Regions from separate parts of the Bradyrhizobium sp. Ses1 genome, predicted to be linked through region 2. Evidence: predicted binding sites of a transcription regulator. Region 2 holds the regulator's gene; each other region holds the start of a gene.
What was found. The regulator LexA, encoded in region 2, represses DNA repair genes until DNA is damaged. The targets are predictions, from matches to a motif close to TGTTCNNNNTGTGTTCNG.
Positions count from the first base shown of each region.

Region 1: the regulator LexA is predicted to act here: its motif matches at 2,353-2,370, upstream of AC5ZG5_RS08210 (DNA recombination protein RmuC).
Region 3: the regulator LexA is predicted to act here: its motif matches at 2,828-2,845, upstream of recA (recombinase RecA).
Region 4: the regulator LexA is predicted to act here: its motif matches at 1,879-1,896, upstream of ruvC (crossover junction endodeoxyribonuclease RuvC).

Region 1 covers NZ_JCAMOQ010000004.1:307,539-311,747, forward strand. Annotated here, with positions in the region: gene AC5ZG5_RS08200 (AmpG family muropeptide MFS transporter) at 1-666, opposite strand, end outside; gene AC5ZG5_RS08205 (GIY-YIG nuclease family protein) at 758-1,057, opposite strand; gene AC5ZG5_RS08210 (DNA recombination protein RmuC) at 1,114-2,322, opposite strand; gene def (peptide deformylase) at 2,493-3,020, shown strand; gene fmt (methionyl-tRNA formyltransferase) at 3,161-4,096, shown strand; gene truA (tRNA pseudouridine(38-40) synthase TruA) at 4,103-4,209, shown strand, end outside.
Region 2 covers NZ_JCAMOQ010000005.1:162,890-167,098, reverse strand. Annotated here, with positions in the region: gene AC5ZG5_RS09095 (HAD-IA family hydrolase) at 1-45, shown strand, start outside; gene AC5ZG5_RS09090 (molybdopterin molybdotransferase MoeA) at 55-1,266, shown strand; gene lexA (transcriptional repressor LexA) at 1,468-2,169, shown strand; gene AC5ZG5_RS09080 (hypothetical protein) at 2,463-2,888, shown strand; gene AC5ZG5_RS09075 (hypothetical protein) at 3,029-3,250, shown strand; gene AC5ZG5_RS09070 (ComEC/Rec2 family competence protein) at 3,260-4,209, opposite strand, start outside.
Region 3 covers NZ_JCAMOQ010000057.1:14,142-18,350, forward strand. Annotated here, with positions in the region: gene gcvP (aminomethyl-transferring glycine dehydrogenase) at 1-394, shown strand, start outside; gene AC5ZG5_RS38685 (hypothetical protein) at 548-1,528, opposite strand; gene recA (recombinase RecA) at 1,636-2,724, opposite strand; gene AC5ZG5_RS38695 (hypothetical protein) at 2,984-3,163, shown strand; gene AC5ZG5_RS38700 (hypothetical protein) at 3,294-3,461, shown strand.
Region 4 covers NZ_JCAMOQ010000001.1:509,748-513,956, reverse strand. Annotated here, with positions in the region: gene ruvB (Holliday junction branch migration DNA helicase RuvB) at 1-465, opposite strand, end outside; gene ruvA (Holliday junction branch migration protein RuvA) at 712-1,329, opposite strand; gene ruvC (crossover junction endodeoxyribonuclease RuvC) at 1,326-1,853, opposite strand; gene AC5ZG5_RS02430 (YebC/PmpR family DNA-binding transcriptional regulator) at 2,037-2,783, opposite strand; gene AC5ZG5_RS02425 (hypothetical protein) at 2,807-2,986, opposite strand; gene AC5ZG5_RS02420 (methyl-accepting chemotaxis protein) at 2,985-4,209, shown strand, end outside.

The sequences.
Region 1 (4,209 bases), on a different contig from region 2:
CGCGGTGATCATCCCGATCACGACGAGGGCGGCCATTGCCACATAGCCCCACATCCATGCTGCCGAACGCACCACGCCCGCGCCCTCGAACCCGCTGACCATGAACAGCGCGCCGGCGGTCGAGACCAGCATGCCGATGCGATAGGCCGCGACATAAGACGCCATGCCGGCGGCCTGCTCGCTCTCGGGCAGGCTCTCGACACGAAAAGCATCGACGACGATGTCCTGCGTCGAGGAGGTGGTGGCGACCAGGAGCGCGGCAAAGGCGGCGAACCAGGGTGAACGCGCGGGATCGGCGATCGCGAGCAGCAGGATGGTGGTGATTAGCAGGAGCTGCGAGAACAACAGCCAGCCGCGGCGCCGTCCGAAATGTCGCGTGAAGAACGGCACGTGCAGCGCATCGACCAGCGGCGCCCAGAGGAATTTCAGCGTGTAGGGCGTGCCGACCAGCGCCAGTAGGCCGATGGTGCCGAGATCGACGCCGACCTCGCGCATCCACACCTGCAGCGTCGAGCCCGACAGCGCTAGCGGCAGGCCGGAGGAGAAGCCCAGCACCAGCACGATCAGGACGCGCGGCTGCAGATAGACGGCAAGGCTGTCGCGCCAGGAGGTGGCGGCAGGCTCGGCTTTCTCGGTCGCGGCGGCTGTCGCTTCAGGCGCGGTCATGGAGCCCTGTTAGCAGATTCGGCCAAGAAAGACTGTCATCGCCCGGCTCGACCGGGCGATCCAGTATTCCAGAGACCTATTCGAATTACTCTTAAGTTCCCGCAATCTCGGGATAGAGATCGATCCAATCCGGATTACCTTTTTCGATCAATGAGATCTTCCAGGCCCGCGGCCACTTCTTCAGTCGCTTTTCCCGATGAATCGCATGCTCGATCTCCTCAAAGACCTCAAAATAGACTAGGCGGCTCACCTCATAGCGCTTGGTGAAGCCCTCAGCGATCTTCAGCTTATGTTCGGCGATGCGGCGCACGAGATCATTCGTTACGCCAATGTAGAGCGTGCCTCCGATGCGGCTTGCGAGAATATAGACGTAATAGCTGCGCGTGCCCAACTGCCGTCTCTGGAATACTGGATCGCCCGGTCAAGCCGGGCGATGACAATGGTTGCCTACTCCCCCGCCTGCAGCTTGGGCGGGGCAGGAAACAATTCGGGTCTGCCGCTCGGCACGATCCGCGGCAGTTCCACCGGGGCGTCTGACTTGCTGAAATCGAGTTCCTCGATCCGGCCGGCGCGCTTTTCGATCTTGTCGGCAGAGATCAGGATCTGGCGTACGTCCTCGTTCACCTGCGAGAAATGGTTCTGCAGCTTGAGCACGCGGTCGCGCAGCCGCGACAGATCGTCGCCGAGCTTGATCACCTCGGTGCGGATCTGGTCGGCTGCATCGCGCATCCGTGCGTCCTTCATGATCTGCTGCATCACCTGGATCGCGAGCATCAATAGCGACGGCGACACCAGCACTACGCGGGCGCGGTAGGCCTTCTGGATCACATCATCGAAGCCGTCATGGATCTCGGCATAGACCGACTCCGACGGCACGAACATCAGCGCGGTGTCCTGGGTCTCGCCGGCGATCAGGTATTTCTCCGCGATGTCGCTGACATGCTTCATCACGTCGTTGCGCAAGCGTTGGCTGGCAATCTTGCGTTCCTCATCGCTGCGTGCGTCGTGCAGCGCGGTCATCGCCTCCAGCGGGAATTTCGCGTCGATGCAGAGCGGGCGCTGGTCCGGCAGGAACACCACGCAGTCCGGCCGCTTGCCGCTCGAGAGCGTGAACTGGAATTCGAAGGAGCCCTTCGGCAGTCCGTCCTGGACGATCGCCTCCATCCGCGCCTGGCCGAAGGCACCGCGCGACTGCTTGTTGGCGAGCACGTCGCGCAGCGTCGTCACCTGCGTCGTCAGGTCGGTGAGGTTTTTGTGCGCGTTGTCGATGATGCCGAGCCGTTCATGCAGATGGCGCAGGCTGTCCATCGTGTGGCGCGTGGTCTGTTCCATGGATTGGCCGACGCGGTGGGTGACCGAATCCAGCCGCTCATTGACGGCGCGCGCCATCTCGGCCTGGCGGCCGGCGAGCGCCTGCGTCATCGCATCGACCCGGCCGCTCGCCTCGCTCTGGGCGCGCAGCACCTCGCTCAGCCGCTCTTCCAGCTCATCGGCGCGGATGGTCTGCGCGACAGCCAGTTCCGCGCCGCGCCGGGAGGACCGCGCGATCACGATGGCGATCGTCAGGAGCAGGATGAGCACGAGCACGCCGAACGCAACCAAGGCGTCCGCGACGCGGACCGGCCAGTCGCCGACTATGAAGAGAATCTCGTTCATGCAAGCGCTATAGCCGATTCGCAGGCGACTGCGAACGAAAGTGGAACATTTATGGTTAACAAGCCGTGAAGATTCGTGGTTAAGAAAAGCAGAAGAATCATGGTTAAGGCCGTCTTAACCGGTTCCGGATCGCATTGACCGCGGCATATCAAGCGCTTAAATCGCCCGCCATGGCCTTGAGAGAAATCATCATCCTGCCGGACAAGCAGTTGCGGCTGGTTTCCAAACGCGTCGAAAAGATCACGCCTGAGATCCGCAAGCTGGTCGACGACATGTTCGAAACCATGTACGAGGCGCCCGGCATCGGGCTGGCCGCGATCCAGGTCGCGCAGCCGCTACGGCTGGTCACCATGGATCTCGCGAAAAAGGACGAGAACGGCGAGACCACGCCGAAGCCGCGCGTGTTCATCAACCCGGAGATCATCTCGGCGTCCGAGGAGACGTCGGTTTACGAAGAGGGCTGCCTGTCGATCCCCGAATATTACGAGGAGGTCGAGCGGCCGGCGCGGGTGCGCGTGCGCTTCACCGACATCGACGGCAAGGTGCATGAAGAGGACGCCGAGGGCCTCTACGCCACCTGCATCCAGCACGAGATCGACCATTTGAACGGCATCCTGTTCGTGGACTATCTGTCGAAGCTGAAACGCGACCGCGTACTGAAGAAGTTCGCCAAGGCCGCCAAGCGCGCGGTGGAGTAAGGCGCCACCATTTCCGCCGTCATGCCCGGCCTTGTGCCGGGCATCCACGTCCTTCCGCGTCGCGAGCACGAAGACGTGGATGGCCGGGACAAGCCCGGCCATGACGAGTATTTTTACCTTCAGCCAAGGTAACCCGCTCCATGACTCTCCGCCTGATCTTCATGGGCACGCCCAATTTCGCCGTGCCGACGCTGCTCGAGCTGGCCGGCTACGGCCACGAGATCGCTGCCGTCTATACCCGTGCGCCGAAGCCGGGCGGGCGCCGCGGCCTGCAACTGCAACCGACGCCGGTTGAGCAGGAGGCGCGGCGGCTCGGCATTCCCGTGCTGACGCCGAAGACGTTGAAGACACCGGAAGCGCTGGAGGAATTTCGCGCGCATCAGGCCGATGCGGCCGTCGTGGTTGCCTATGGCATGATCCTGCCGCAGGCGGTCCTCGATGCGCCAAGGCTTGGCTGCTACAACCTGCACGGTTCGCTGCTGCCGCGCTGGCGCGGCGCTGCGCCGATCAACCGCGCCATCATGGCCGGCGATGCCGAGACCGGCGTGATGGTGATGAAGATGGATGTCGGCCTCGACACCGGCGATGTCGCGATGGCCGAGCGGCTTGCGATCACCGACCGGATGACGGCGGCCGATCTGCACGATGCGCTGGCGCCGCTCGGTGCCGACCTGATGGTGCGGGCGATGGCCGCGCTGCAACGCGGCGCGCTGCAACTCACCAGGCAGAGCGAGGACGGCGTCACCTATGCCGCCAAGATCGAGAAGGCGGAAGCGCGGATCGACTGGAATGGCGCGGCGCGAGCCGTGCTGCGCCACATTCACGGCCTATCGCCATTTCCCGGCGCCTGGACTGAATTGCCTCACGATGGCGAAACGGTGCGTATCAAGATTCTCCGCTGCGAACTGGCGAACGGCTCGGGCGCATCAGGCACAGTGCTGGACGATAACCTTGCGATCGCCTGCGGCGGGGGCGCCATCCGCGTCCTCGAACTGCAACGCGAAGGCAAGGCACGGATGAAGTCGGTCGACTTCCTGCGCGGCACGCCGCTGAAGGCCGGCGCGCGGTTCACTTAAGCCGTCATGCCCCGCTACAAGCTCACCATCGAATATGACGGCACACCGTTCTCCGGCTGGCAAATCCAGGAGACGGCGCCGACAGTGCAGGGCGCGCTGGAGGCCGCGGTGAA
Region 2 (4,209 bases):
TCGCCGGATGATGTGACGAACGCGCTTGTCGCGCTCGGAATTTAGGAGTTGCCCGTGGCACTGATGCCGGTCGCCGATGCGCTTGCCGCGGTCCTCGCCGGCGCGGAACCATTGCCGGAAGAGATGGTCGCGCTCGATGCCGCCTATCACCGCACGCTTGCCCGTGACGTCGCGGCAAAACGTACTCAGCCGCCACTCGCGATGTCGGCGATGGATGGCTATGCGGTGCGATCCGCCGACGCCGCCGACTTGAGCGCGCGGCTGAAGGTGATCGGCGAAGTCGCCGCGGGCCGGCCGTTCGGTCGGGAACTTGGTCCGCGGGAAGCGGCACGGATCTTCACCGGAGGCGTCATTCCCGCCGGCGCCGATGCGGTCGTGATCCAGGAGGACGCCCAGGTCGATGGCGATCACATCACCATCACCGAGGCCGCTGTCGCCGGGCGGCATATCCGGCCCGCCGGCGTCGATTTCCGCGAGGGTGACGTGCTGCTCAGGCGCGGAAGCCGGCTGACCGACCGCGCGCTGTCGCTGGCGGCGTCGATGAACTATCCGGAACTCCCCGTGCGGCGCCGACCCAAGGTCGCCGTGCTCGCGACCGGCGACGAACTCGTGATGCCGGGCACCTCTCCGGGTCCAGGCCAGATCGTCTATTCCAACGGCTATGCGCTGCGGGCGATGGCGCGTGCGGAAGGCGCTGAAGCGATCGATCTGGGGGTCGCCGCCGACACGGTTGCCGCCACCACTGACGGCATCCGCCGCGCGCATGCCGCGGGCGCCGACATCCTCATCACCACCGGCGGCGCCTCGGTCGGCGACCATGACCTCGTGAAGCCGTCGCTTGAGGCCGAGGGCGTGACCATGGCGTTCTGGAAGATCGCGATGCGGCCGGGCAAGCCGATGATGCATGGCCGGCTCGGCGCGATGCGAGTGATCGGCCTGCCCGGCAATCCGGTGTCGTCCTATGTCTGCGCCTATCTGTTCCTGGTGCCGTTGATTCGGGCCCTGCTCGGCCGCTCGGCGATTCATCACGTGACGGAAAGCGCCCTGCTCGGCCGCGATCTCGCCGCCAACGATCAGCGCGAAGATTATCTTCGTGCGCTACTCGAAGAGCGCGACGACGGCACGCTGATCGCAACGCCGGTCACCAAGCAAGACAGTTCGCTGCTTGGGAATCTCACTGCGGCGCAGGCACTTGTGATCCGTCCGCCATTCGCGCCAGCCGCAGCAAAAGGCGCGCCTTGCGACATCCTCCGATTGCCCGAATGACGCTGCGACCAGCATCTGCCGGAGCATCTCTGGTCGCGTTCACCAGAAATTAAGTGGTTGCGGAACACATATCGAACATATAGTGTCCGTTCATGATTTGTTTCGAAACTCGCTGTCTACGAATGGGAGTGCGTGACTCCCGAGATCAGCTCTTCTCAAGTCTCGGATCGAACGACGCTACCAACCGGGGGAATGCTCGCGATGCTTACGCGCAAACAGTATGAACTTCTGCGTTTCATCAACGAACGGCTGAAAGAGGCCGGCGTGCCTCCTTCCTTCGACGAGATGAAGGACGCGCTCGACCTGCGCTCGAAGTCCGGCATCCACCGCCTGATCACGGCGCTGGAGGAACGGGGCTTCATCCGCCGCCTGCCGAACCGCGCCCGCGCGATCGAGGTGATCAAACTGCCTGAGCTCTCCGCTGCCGGCAACGGCCGCCGCGGCTTCACGCCGAGCGTCATCGAGGGCACGCTCGGCAAGCGCACGACCAGCGCGGCCGTGGCCGAAGACGATGGCAACCGTCCCGTCGCCGTTCCCGTGATGGGCCGGATCGCGGCGGGTACGCCGATCGAGGCGCTGCAGACCCGCAGCCACACCATCAGCGTGCCGCCCGACATGCTCGGCTCCGGCGAGCATTATGCGCTCGAGGTGCGCGGCGATTCCATGGTCGAGGCCGGCATCCTCGACGGCGACATGGCGCTGATCCAGCGTAACGACACCGCCAACACCGGCGACATCGTGGTGGCGCTGATCGATGAGGAGGAAGCGACGCTGAAGCGCTTCCGTCGCCGCGGCGCGTCAATCGCGCTTGAGCCTGCCAATGCGGCCTACGAAGTCCGCATCCTGCCGCCGAACCGGGTGCGGATCCAGGGCAAGCTGATCGGGCTTTATCGCAAGTACTGAGCCGACGAGGACGCAGCAGCTCGTCTGGTACTTTGGTGGGTGATCTGCCCTCAAGGACACTGACAAGAACGATTTAGAGTGATTAGAATAAGAGCCCCGGTAAGTTCGCCGGGGCACTCTCGGTGCAAGGAGATGTGCGGCAGCGCCTCCTATCGTGTTTGTGAACGGCTAGAGGGCGCGGGCCGTACAAATGCCAAGAACGGAGCAGAGGCTTATAAGTTATCGTCCACTCTGATAGAGGCCTGCGCCTCTTCCCAGGCACGGGTCGGCTATCTCGAATGAGGAGCAATCCGATGTGTGACTATAGCCTGCATGCCGTGGCGACGCGTCCCGCCCAAGTTGGAGAGACGCTTATCACCACCACCTTCCGCGGCACTTCGACCCGCGGCTTCGCTTCGGAAAGCGATCCGACGGTCGCAGTCTGCATGCTTCCCGGGACCGAACTCGCGTTCGCCGATAACGTCCGCTACGACAATCGCTGGATCTGGACCAAGACGACCGGCTTCCGTGTCGGCAAGTTCAACCAGATCGATGCGCATATTCGGGATCGTCATCACGACGCGATCGAATTCCCCGATGGCAGCCATGTGCTGGTGACCCAGCTCTGCGAAGGGCAGCGAGCGACCGTGCTGCAATTGCCAGTGACGCATCATGTTGCAGAGCCGGCACCGAAGGCGGTCGACCAGCGCCCCGCGCCGAACCCGCTGTTCATCGGCTGAGAGCTTCGGGCAGCGTGCGCCGCCGGTCTCGGCCGGCGGGACGTTGCCGCGGGTGAAAAGCAAAGTATTTCGAGCGGCCCCGGAGGCCATCCGGGGGCGCATGCGATTTTTTGTTGAACTATTCGCAAGGGGCATGATCGGTGGTCACCAAGATCACATGGCAAAAAGCCGGACGGGTGGCCCAGCCCGGCCGATACATGTTCAGGTTCGGCTGGCTCACCGTCGCAGCGGAAGATCTCGCGATCTGGGAGCGATTTCCGGATGCGAGTTTCACGCTCGTGCAAGTGCCGTCGCATTCGGGCGGTCCGGACGAATTTCGGCTCGGCGCCTTCGAGCTGCCGGCCAACGCCGGTGGAGATTGACGGGAGCGCTCAGTCTTCCGGCTGCAGGTCGGACTCGGACGGGGTCGCATCGATGGCGCGCGGCGCGGGTGCCCCTTGGATCCGGATCGTGGTCTCGGGTTCGCCTTCGCCTGACACCGCAGGCGACCACGGCCGGTCGAGGCCGGCAGGCTTGACCGCATCGATGACGAAGCCGTTCCGGTTCCGCCGCAGCGCCAGCCCGCCCTGCCGCCGCAGGCGCTCGGCATCGATGACCGCCGCCGCACAGCCTTGTGGCACCGGCCGTGCGGTCACGATCAGCACCGCCCGTTCGCAATCGTCCGCGAGCGCCTCGGATCGCTGCGTGAGCGCAACGAACGCGCCGCCCGCGGCCGGGGTCACGCAGCCGCCCTCATCGCATGAGACGCCCTCCGTGAGCGACGGGTCGCTTGCAGTGCGAGCATCGGCATCCGCGGCAAGCCACTCCTTGGCGAGAAACGCGTCCTTCGCGGTGCGCATCAGGTGCAACCGCCCGTCACCGCCGCGAACGGCGACATTGCGGCCGTCGCCGGAAATCAGGATGTCGGGTTGCGGCGCCCTCACCGCCCAGACCACCGCAATGAGAAGCACCGCCGCGCCGGCGAAGCGCAGCGGCGTGCGCAACAGCCCGAGCAGGATGACGCCCAGGCTCGCGGCGATCAGCGGGCCGATCCCGAACGCACTGACGTGGCCGACTGCGCCCGGCAGCGCGGCGACCCATTGCGCAACCACGATCATCCAGTCGATGCCGCTGCCCATGATCGCCCAGAACACGCCGTCGAAACCGAACGGCATCGCCAGCAAGCCGAGGAGCCCGGCCGGCATCACCAGCGCCGACACCACCGGCATCGCCGCCAGATTGGCAAGCACGCCGAAGGGCGCCACCCGATGGAAGTGAAAGGCGGCATAGGGCGTGGTCGCCAGTCCCGCTACCAGCGAGGCCAGCAGCAGCATCGCAATCT
Region 3 (4,209 bases), on a different contig from region 2:
AAAACGCCTGATCGATTACGGCTTCCACGCGCCGACCATGAGCTTCCCGGTGCCGGGCACGCTGATGATCGAGCCGACGGAATCGGAATCCAAGGCCGAGATCGATCGTTTTTGTGATGCCATGATCGCGATTCGCCAGGAGATCGCCGAGATCGAGAGCGGCCGCTTCAAGGTCGAAGCCTCACCGCTCCGGAACGCGCCGCACACCGTGCACGATATCGCCGACGACGAATGGAATCGCGCCTATAGCCGCACTGAGGGCTGCTTCCCCGACGGCGTCTCCCGGTCAGACAAATATTGGAGCCCGGTCGGCCGCGTCGACAATGTCTACGGCGACCGCAACCTGGTGTGCTCCTGCCCGCCGGTCAGCGACTACGCACAGGCCGCGGAGTGAGGTGACGCCGTCATTCCGGGGCGCGCAATGGCGCGGCCCCGGAACCTCGAAATTGCAGAATTGTAGGATGGGTAGAGCGCAGCGAAACCCATCGCGCCCGTGCGCTTGGCGGCAATGATGGGTTTCGCTGCGCTCTACCATCCTACGGCCGTGTCACGGCGCGACGAGCCTCGGATTCCAGCGCCAGAGGTTATCGTTGGTCAAATGTGTGCCGCCCCACCAGCGGTCGATCGGGTTGTGGCGGCTGAAATCTTCCTTGTGGGCGACGACGGCCTTGCCAAACTTAGTGAGCGACAGCCGGCTACGCAGGAGCGCCGTATGCCGGTCCCGCAAGTTATCCCGTCTGATCGTCCGCAGCTCTTCGTCGAGTCCCGCGACCGCAGGCGTCGGGCCGAGCCCAAGCCCGTCAAGCAGGTAACCCCGCTCCCACTCGTTGAAGACGCGCGTTTGGCGAAGCTTCCTGAGGTGGAAAAGCGGGTTGATGTTCGCATAGCCCCTTGAGATCAGCTCCAGCATCCGCATTTCCGTAGCACCCAGCCCGGTGGAAGCCGAGGGAAGCTCTTCGAGCAGATCAATCAGAGTTCGCCTGAGCATCGGCAGCGCACTCAAATCCTTGCCCAGGAGGTGAAAGCAAGGTTCTGACGTCGGCGCCCTATACGCCTGCCAGCTCATGCTTCCCGTTTCAAGCATTGCCCCGGTAACATCGACTTTGCGAACGTGCTGCGCGGCCGGCCCCTCGTGGTCCATCATGATCAGATCGAAGTCGACAATGCGCAACTTCAACTTGGCTGCTGTTTCCGGGTAGGAACGAAAGAAATCAAGCAGCAAGATCAGCTTCAACTGATCATCGGGCTCTGGATCAAACCATAGTTCGATAGTCTTGTATGGCTTGCAGAAGTCGACCAAGGCGAGGTCCTTGCGAGCTTCGCTGTCGTTGCGAAACTCGCCGACGAAGTCCGACCAATGAGATCCCGGACCGTGTTGCTCCGAACGCGCGGCGACATAGGTGGCGAGATCGTCGGGAGACGGCAAGCGCCCCCATACAAGACGAGTGGTGAAAGGAATGACAGCTTCAGCGAGGTCCATGCGCATGAGGCCGTAGCCGGACGAACTGGTCAGGATCAGGCGCTTCATGGCCCCCTCGGCAATCGCGCAAAAAACAAAACGGGCGCCGAAGACGTCGGCAACTCAACGTCCTCAGCGCCCGCTTCCCGCGAAGAAATCGGATATTTCGAAAAAACTTACTCTTCCGCCGGCTCCTCGCCGTCGGCGTCACGCTCGGGGGTGCCCGCGAGGATCTGCTCGGCGATCAGGCCGGAGTTCTGCCGGATCGCAAGCTCGATCTTGCTGGTGATATCGGGGTTGGAGCGGAGGAACGCCTTGGAGTTCTCGCGGCCCTGACCGAGCCGCTGGCTGTCATAGGAGAACCAGGCGCCGGACTTCTCGACGATGCCGGCCTTGACGCCGAGGTCGAGGATTTCGCCCATCTTGGAGACGCCTTCGCCATACATGATGTCGAACTCGACCTGCTTGAACGGCGGCGCCAGCTTGTTCTTCACCACCTTCACGCGCGTGGTGTTGCCGACCACCTCGTCGCGCTCCTTGATCGCGCCGATGCGGCGGATGTCGAGGCGAACGGAAGCGTAGAACTTCAGCGCATTGCCGCCGGTGGTCGTCTCGGGCGAGCCGTACATCACGCCGATCTTCATGCGGATCTGGTTGATGAAGATCACCATGGTGTTGGACTTGTTGATGGAGGCGGTGAGCTTGCGCAGCGCCTGGCTCATCAGGCGCGCCTGCAGGCCGGGCAGCGCATCGCCCATCTCGCCTTCGAGCTCGGCCTTGGGCACCAGCGCCGCCACCGAATCGACCACCAGCACATCGACCGCGCCCGAACGCACCAGCGTGTCGCAAATCTCCAGCGCCTGCTCGCCGGTATCCGGCTGCGAGATCAGAAGCTCGTCGATATTGACGCCGAGCTTACGCGCATAGACCGGGTCGAGCGCGTGTTCGGCGTCGATGAAGGCACAGATGCCGCCCTTCTTCTGCGCTTCCGCCACCGTGTGCAGCGCCAGCGTGGTCTTGCCCGACGACTCCGGCCCGTAGATCTCGACGATACGTCCCTTCGGCAAGCCGCCGACGCCAAGCGCGATGTCGAGCCCAAGCGACCCCGACGATACCGTCTCGATATCCATCGAGCGGTCGCTCTTGCCGAGCTTCATCACCGAGCCCTTGCCGAACTGGCGCTCGATCTGGGACAGCGCAGCAGACAGAGCTTTGGATTTATCCATAGAGGATCCTTCGACAATACGCAGCGTAGTGGCGGACATTGGATGTGCTCCTTATGACGGGGATTCGCTAGCGGGACAAACGGGGCGCGATTAAGAAATCGATGGTTTATTGCGTTGGAAATTCTGTACCACCTTTGTTCCATGTTCGCAATATGTTCTTTTTGCCCCCAGCCACTTCGAACCAAACCTGCACCGTCCGAGTTGCCCGTCCATCATCGGCAGCGGATCCGCCCCGTAGGCGTCGGTGGCTGAGAGACCAATCGCGCTCCCGCCTGCATAAATCTGAGGGAGCCCGAACATGATCGACTGGCGCACTCATATTTGCCGCCCTTCCCGGACACAGGACGATGTCATCGCTACACGGTCGCGCGAGATCGTCGCCCAGTCCTTCGAACTCCTCGAACAAAGTGCAAAGCCTGACACGTTCCTGGGACGTCAAACCTTTGAGCCGTTTCCGAGAGAGGGCGACAATCCGTAGTTCTCCGACCGAGAACGAAGTTCCTTTCGAGCTTAACGCAAGTTAGCGGGCATCCGGGTTTCCTTCCTTGCGAGGGAGCATCTCTTCCGTTCCGGAATTGTCTTTCAGACAGATCAGAACGGGAAATGCCATGAGGAACACGCTGCAAGACCCGCGCTACTGGCGAGAGCAAGCGGAGGAAACCCGTACCAAAGCAGAGTCGTTTGCGTACCGTAGCTCGCGCGAAAGGCTGCTTAAGATCGCCGAAGAATATGAGCGGCTGGCTGTCTACGCCGAGCAATGGCAGTTGCAGCAATAAGGCCGCCATCCCGTCGAGATGGTTGGGAAGAACTAGCAGTCGTGAACTCGACTGCGATCGATCAGGCGCTCGCGCAAAGCTCGTCGCGTGCCTTGCGAAGGTTCCTCGAACACGCGCTCCAGATCGACGCTTGCGCGCAATGGCTTGCTCGCTGGCATCCGATCGCCGCCAACGGCAAGCACTGGAGCGACAGCCCGCGCAGCCTGCAGTCCCATCGCCCAGCTACGATTGCTCCGCCCCGATGACAGCGATCGTCCGCGACTGAAACCCAATGTGGGCGAGCACTGGGTGTCCATGTACCGATCGAGCCCGCGCGGGCGCCGTAGTTCTCCGGACAAGAACAAAGTTCCATCAAAATGTTCGCGATTTGGTGCATCTGCCCGAGAACGCACGAGTTTTCGAACGGGCCTGCTTGACGGTATCCCTCCACACCTGACGGGATCGTAGAGTGCTTCCGGCTCCTCGGACGACAAGTTGCTCGTCGGTCCGGACGCGTCCGAGCTTGCCCAAGGGCCGCCGCGGCTACCACGTTTCGAGATGGTTCCGTCACGCATCGCATGACGCAGTTTGATCGACCGCGTCGGCAACGGCGTGTCCAAGCGGAACTGCCAAACCCTGGGAAAAATATGCAGCCGCTGGAACGGTCGAATTCGATCGATGTTAACCTGCGTTAAACTCGGGGACGGCGATTGAGGTTTGGGAATACCGGGACTGGCGATCGGATCGCGCAAGGCTGCGGCAACTGCCC
Region 4 (4,209 bases), on a different contig from region 2:
GGTGAATTTTGCAAGCTCGATCTTCACCGAGCGCGCGGCAGGACCCTCGCCGATGATGAGGTCGAGCTGAAAATCCTCCATCGCGGGATAGAGTACCTCCTCCACGGCGGGACTCAGGCGATGGATCTCGTCGATGAAAAGGACGTCGCGCTCTTCCAGATTGGTGAGCAGCGCGGCGAGATCGCCAGCCTTTGCAATGACCGGGCCCGAAGTGGCGCGAAAGCCGACGCCGAGCTCGCGCGCGACGATCTGCGCCAGCGTGGTCTTGCCAAGACCCGGGGGCCCGACGAACAGCACGTGATCCAGCGCCTCGCCGCGCTTGCGTGCGGCCTCGATGAAGATCGAAAGGTTCTTGCGTGCCTGCGCCTGGCCGACGAAATCGGACAGCGATTGCGGACGCAGCGCGGTGTCGCCGACATCATCGGCGCGGCGTTCGGGAGTGACGATGCGGGAGGGCGGGCTCATGTCGTCAATTCCGTGACGATCGTAGGGTGGGCAAAGCGCGCGTCCTTCCCTTCTCCCGTTGTGGGAGAAGGTGGCGCGCATGCAATGCGCGACGGATGAGGAGTTGTCGCGGCGGGCAAGCTGCTCGCGGAAAGAAACCCCTCACCCAATCGTGTTCGTCGCCGATTCCGGTACTGTGCCCTCTCCCACAAGGGGAGAGGGCACAGTAACAGGCAGTGCGAAGGCATAGTCCCGTAGGGTGAGCCATCACTTCGCCAGTTCCTTCAGGCCCAGCCGGATCAACTGCGCGGTTTCGGCCTGCTCGCCTGCGTTGCGCGAGGCGGCGGCGATGGCGGCGGCGGCTTGCGGCTGGCCGTAGCCGAGATTGACCAATGCGGAGATCGCGTCCGTCACCGGCCGCGGCGCGCGCTCGTTGTCGATGGCGCCGGCGAGATGGATCACGGCGGGATCGACATTGGCAAAGGCCGGGGCCTTGTCCTTCAGCTCGCTGACGATGCGCTCGGCGACCTTCGGCCCGACGCCGGGCGTGCGCGCCACCGCGGCCTTGTCACGCAGCGCGATCGCGTTCGCGAGGTCGGAAGGCGGCAGCGTGCCAAGCACGGCGAGCGCGACCTTGGCGCCGACGCCCTGCACGGTCTGCAACAGGCGAAACCATTCGCGCTCGTTGTCGGTGCGGAAGCCGAACAGCTTGATCTGGTCCTCGCGCACATAGGTCTCGATCGAGAGCACCGCGGCCTCGCCGGGGGACGGCAGCGCCTGCAGCGTGCGCGCGGAGCAATGCACCTGATAGCCGACGCCGCCGACATCGAGGATCACGTAATCCTCGCCATAGGAGTCGATGAGGCCTTTCAATTTGCCGATCATAGGCTGGCTACTCTCAGTCGCAGCGCGGTGCTTTGGCGGTGATGGGCGTGCGTGATCGCGACCGCGAGTGCATCGGCGGCGTCGGGCGATTGCGGCTCGGCCTTAGGCAGCAGGATCTTCAGCATCACGGCGATCTGGTTCTTCTCGGCGTGTCCGGCGCCGACCACGGTTTTCTTGACCTGGTTCGGCGCATATTCGGCAACCTCGATGCCGAACATTGCAGGCGCCAGCATGGCGACGCCGCGGGCCTGACCGAGTTTCAGCGTCGCAACACCATCCTTGTTGACAAACGTCTGCTCGACCGCGGCTTCCGCCGGTTTGAAATCGCCGAGCACGGCGGCCAGCCCCTCATGGATCGCAAGCAGCCGGCCCGACAGCGGCAGCCGTTCCGACGGCTCGATCGAGCCGCAGCCAATGAACACCAGCCGATTGCCCTCGACCTCGATCACGCCCCAGCCGGTGCGGCGGAGGCCCGGGTCGATGCCGAGAATGCGGGTGGGTTTGCGAATCGGCTGGCCTGTCATGGGGTAGTGATAACCGCTGCGTTTCGAGAACGAAACACAAACGGAGAGGTCATGCACGGGGAAAGCGGTGCACCCACCTCGTCATGCCCGGGCTTGTCCCGGGCATCCACGTCCTTCAGCACGAGTGGATACGCGTGGATGGCCGGGACAAGCCCGGCCATGACGGCATCACGAGAGATGGGGCTACCCGCCCATCTTCGCGATCAGCGCGTCCGATATCTCGAAATTGGCGAACACGTTCTGGACGTCGTCGTGGTCGTTGAGCAGATCCATCAGCTTGAGCAGCTTCTCGCCGGTCTCGTCGTCGACGGCGACGGTGTTTTGCGGCTTCCAGGTCAGCGCAGCCTTGCGCGGCTCGCCGAATTTCGCTTCCAGCGCCTTGGCAACCTCGCGGTAGGATTCCGGGGAGGCGTAGATCTCGTGGCCGCTTTCGCTCGACACGACGTCGTCGGCGCCGGCCTCGATCGCCGCATCCAGCATCGCGTCGTCGGAGGCGGCCTTGTGGTCATATTCGATGATGCCGACCCGGTCGAACATGAAGGCGACCGAGCCGGTTTCGCCGAGATTGCCGCCGGACTTGGTGAAGTAGGAGCGGATGTCGGAGGCGGCGCGGTTGCGGTTGTCGGTCAGGGCCTCGACGATCACGGCGACGCCGCCGGGGCCATAGCCCTCGTAGCGGATCTCGTCATAGTTCTCACCCTCGTTACCAGCGGCCTTCTTGATGGCGCGCTCGATATTGTCCTTCGGCATGTTTTCCGCCCGCGCGGCAACGATCGCGGCGCGCAGCCGGGGGTTCATGGCGGGGTCGGGGGTGCCGAGCTTGGCCGCGACCGTGATTTCGCGGGCCAGCTTGCCGAACAGCTTCGACTTCTGGGCATCCTGCCGGCCCTTGCGGTGCATGATGTTCTTGAACTGGGAATGGCCGGCCATGCGAGGTCCCTTGGGAATCGTCTCTAAAATAGGGGGTGAAGCGCGGCGTTATAGGCCTCCGACAGGCCAAAATCAAAGACTTGCGGCGTGATCTGGCATACCGGCCGTGCCGCCTGCCGGAAAATCAGGCAGCCGTTAACCACGACTTCACCTACGAATGAGAGAATCGGACAGTCCATTTCAACTTGCAAGAGAACCCCCATGGCGGCGTTCGGTTTGTTTCGCAAGCGAGATCCGGAACGCGTGGCAGCAGCCGTCGAGCCGAAGGTTGCGACCGCAGCGGCGGCGCCGGCCGATAACCCCTCCCCCGATACCGGTTCGGCCAGGGAAATCCTCGAGCTGCTGGAACTCGAGCTCGGAGGCATGATCCGGCAGCTCGAGCGCGCCGCCCAATCGGTGGCCGGCGGAGCCGAGGCGACCGCTGCGACGCTTGCGACCATTCGCGAGCGCACGGATGCGCTGACCGGCCGCACCAATGCGGCGCAGACCACGGCCGCGACCTTCTCGGAGGCCGCCGACAAATTCACCGATTCGGCGCAGGGGATCGGCGCGCAGGTGCGCGACGCCGGCCGGCTCGCCGACGAAGCGGGCGCCGCGGCGCGCGAGGCCCGCGCCAATGTCGACCGCCTGCGTGAATCCTCCGCCGCGATCGGCAACGTCGTCAACCTGATCGCACAGATCGCGCGGCAGACCACGCTGCTCGCCCTCAACTCGACCATCGAGGCAGCGCGCGCCGGCGCCGCCGGCAAGGGGTTCGCGGTGGTCGCGACCGAAGTGAAGGCGCTGGCGGTGCAGACCCAGGGCGCGACCGAAGAGATCACGAAGAAGATCGAGGCACTGCAGAAGGACGCCGCGGGCTCGGCCGATGCCGTACACCGCATCGCGCAGGCGATCGAGGCGATCCGCCCGGTGTTCGCGCATGTCAGCGGCGCGGTGACGGAGCAGCATAAGACCACCGGCGAGATCGCGCAGAATGCCGCCTCCGCCTCGAGCTTCATCGTCGCGGTCGGCGACAGCGCCGCCCAGATCGATCAGGCCACCAGGGACGCCGAAGCGCATGGCAAGGACGTCGCCCAGGCCGGCCGCGCGGTGACCAGCTTTGCGCAAAAACTGAAATCGCGCTGCGCGGTGCTGCTGCGGCAGGGCGAGCGCGAAGACCCACGCAAGGGCGAGCGGCTGCCCTGCAACCTCAAGCTCGAGATGCAAGCGCGCGGCAGCGTCGTCACCGCGCCGGTCTATGAGATATCCATGGACGGCATCCTGATCTCGGGACCCGAGGCCGAACGCCTGCAACTGCACCAGAGCCTTGCCGCCACACTTCAGGATGTCGGCGCCGTCAAGATCCGGATCGCCGACAAGACCAAGGCCGGCGCGCAGGCACGCTTCGAGGCGCTGACCTTGGAGCTGCGCGAGACGATCGAAGACA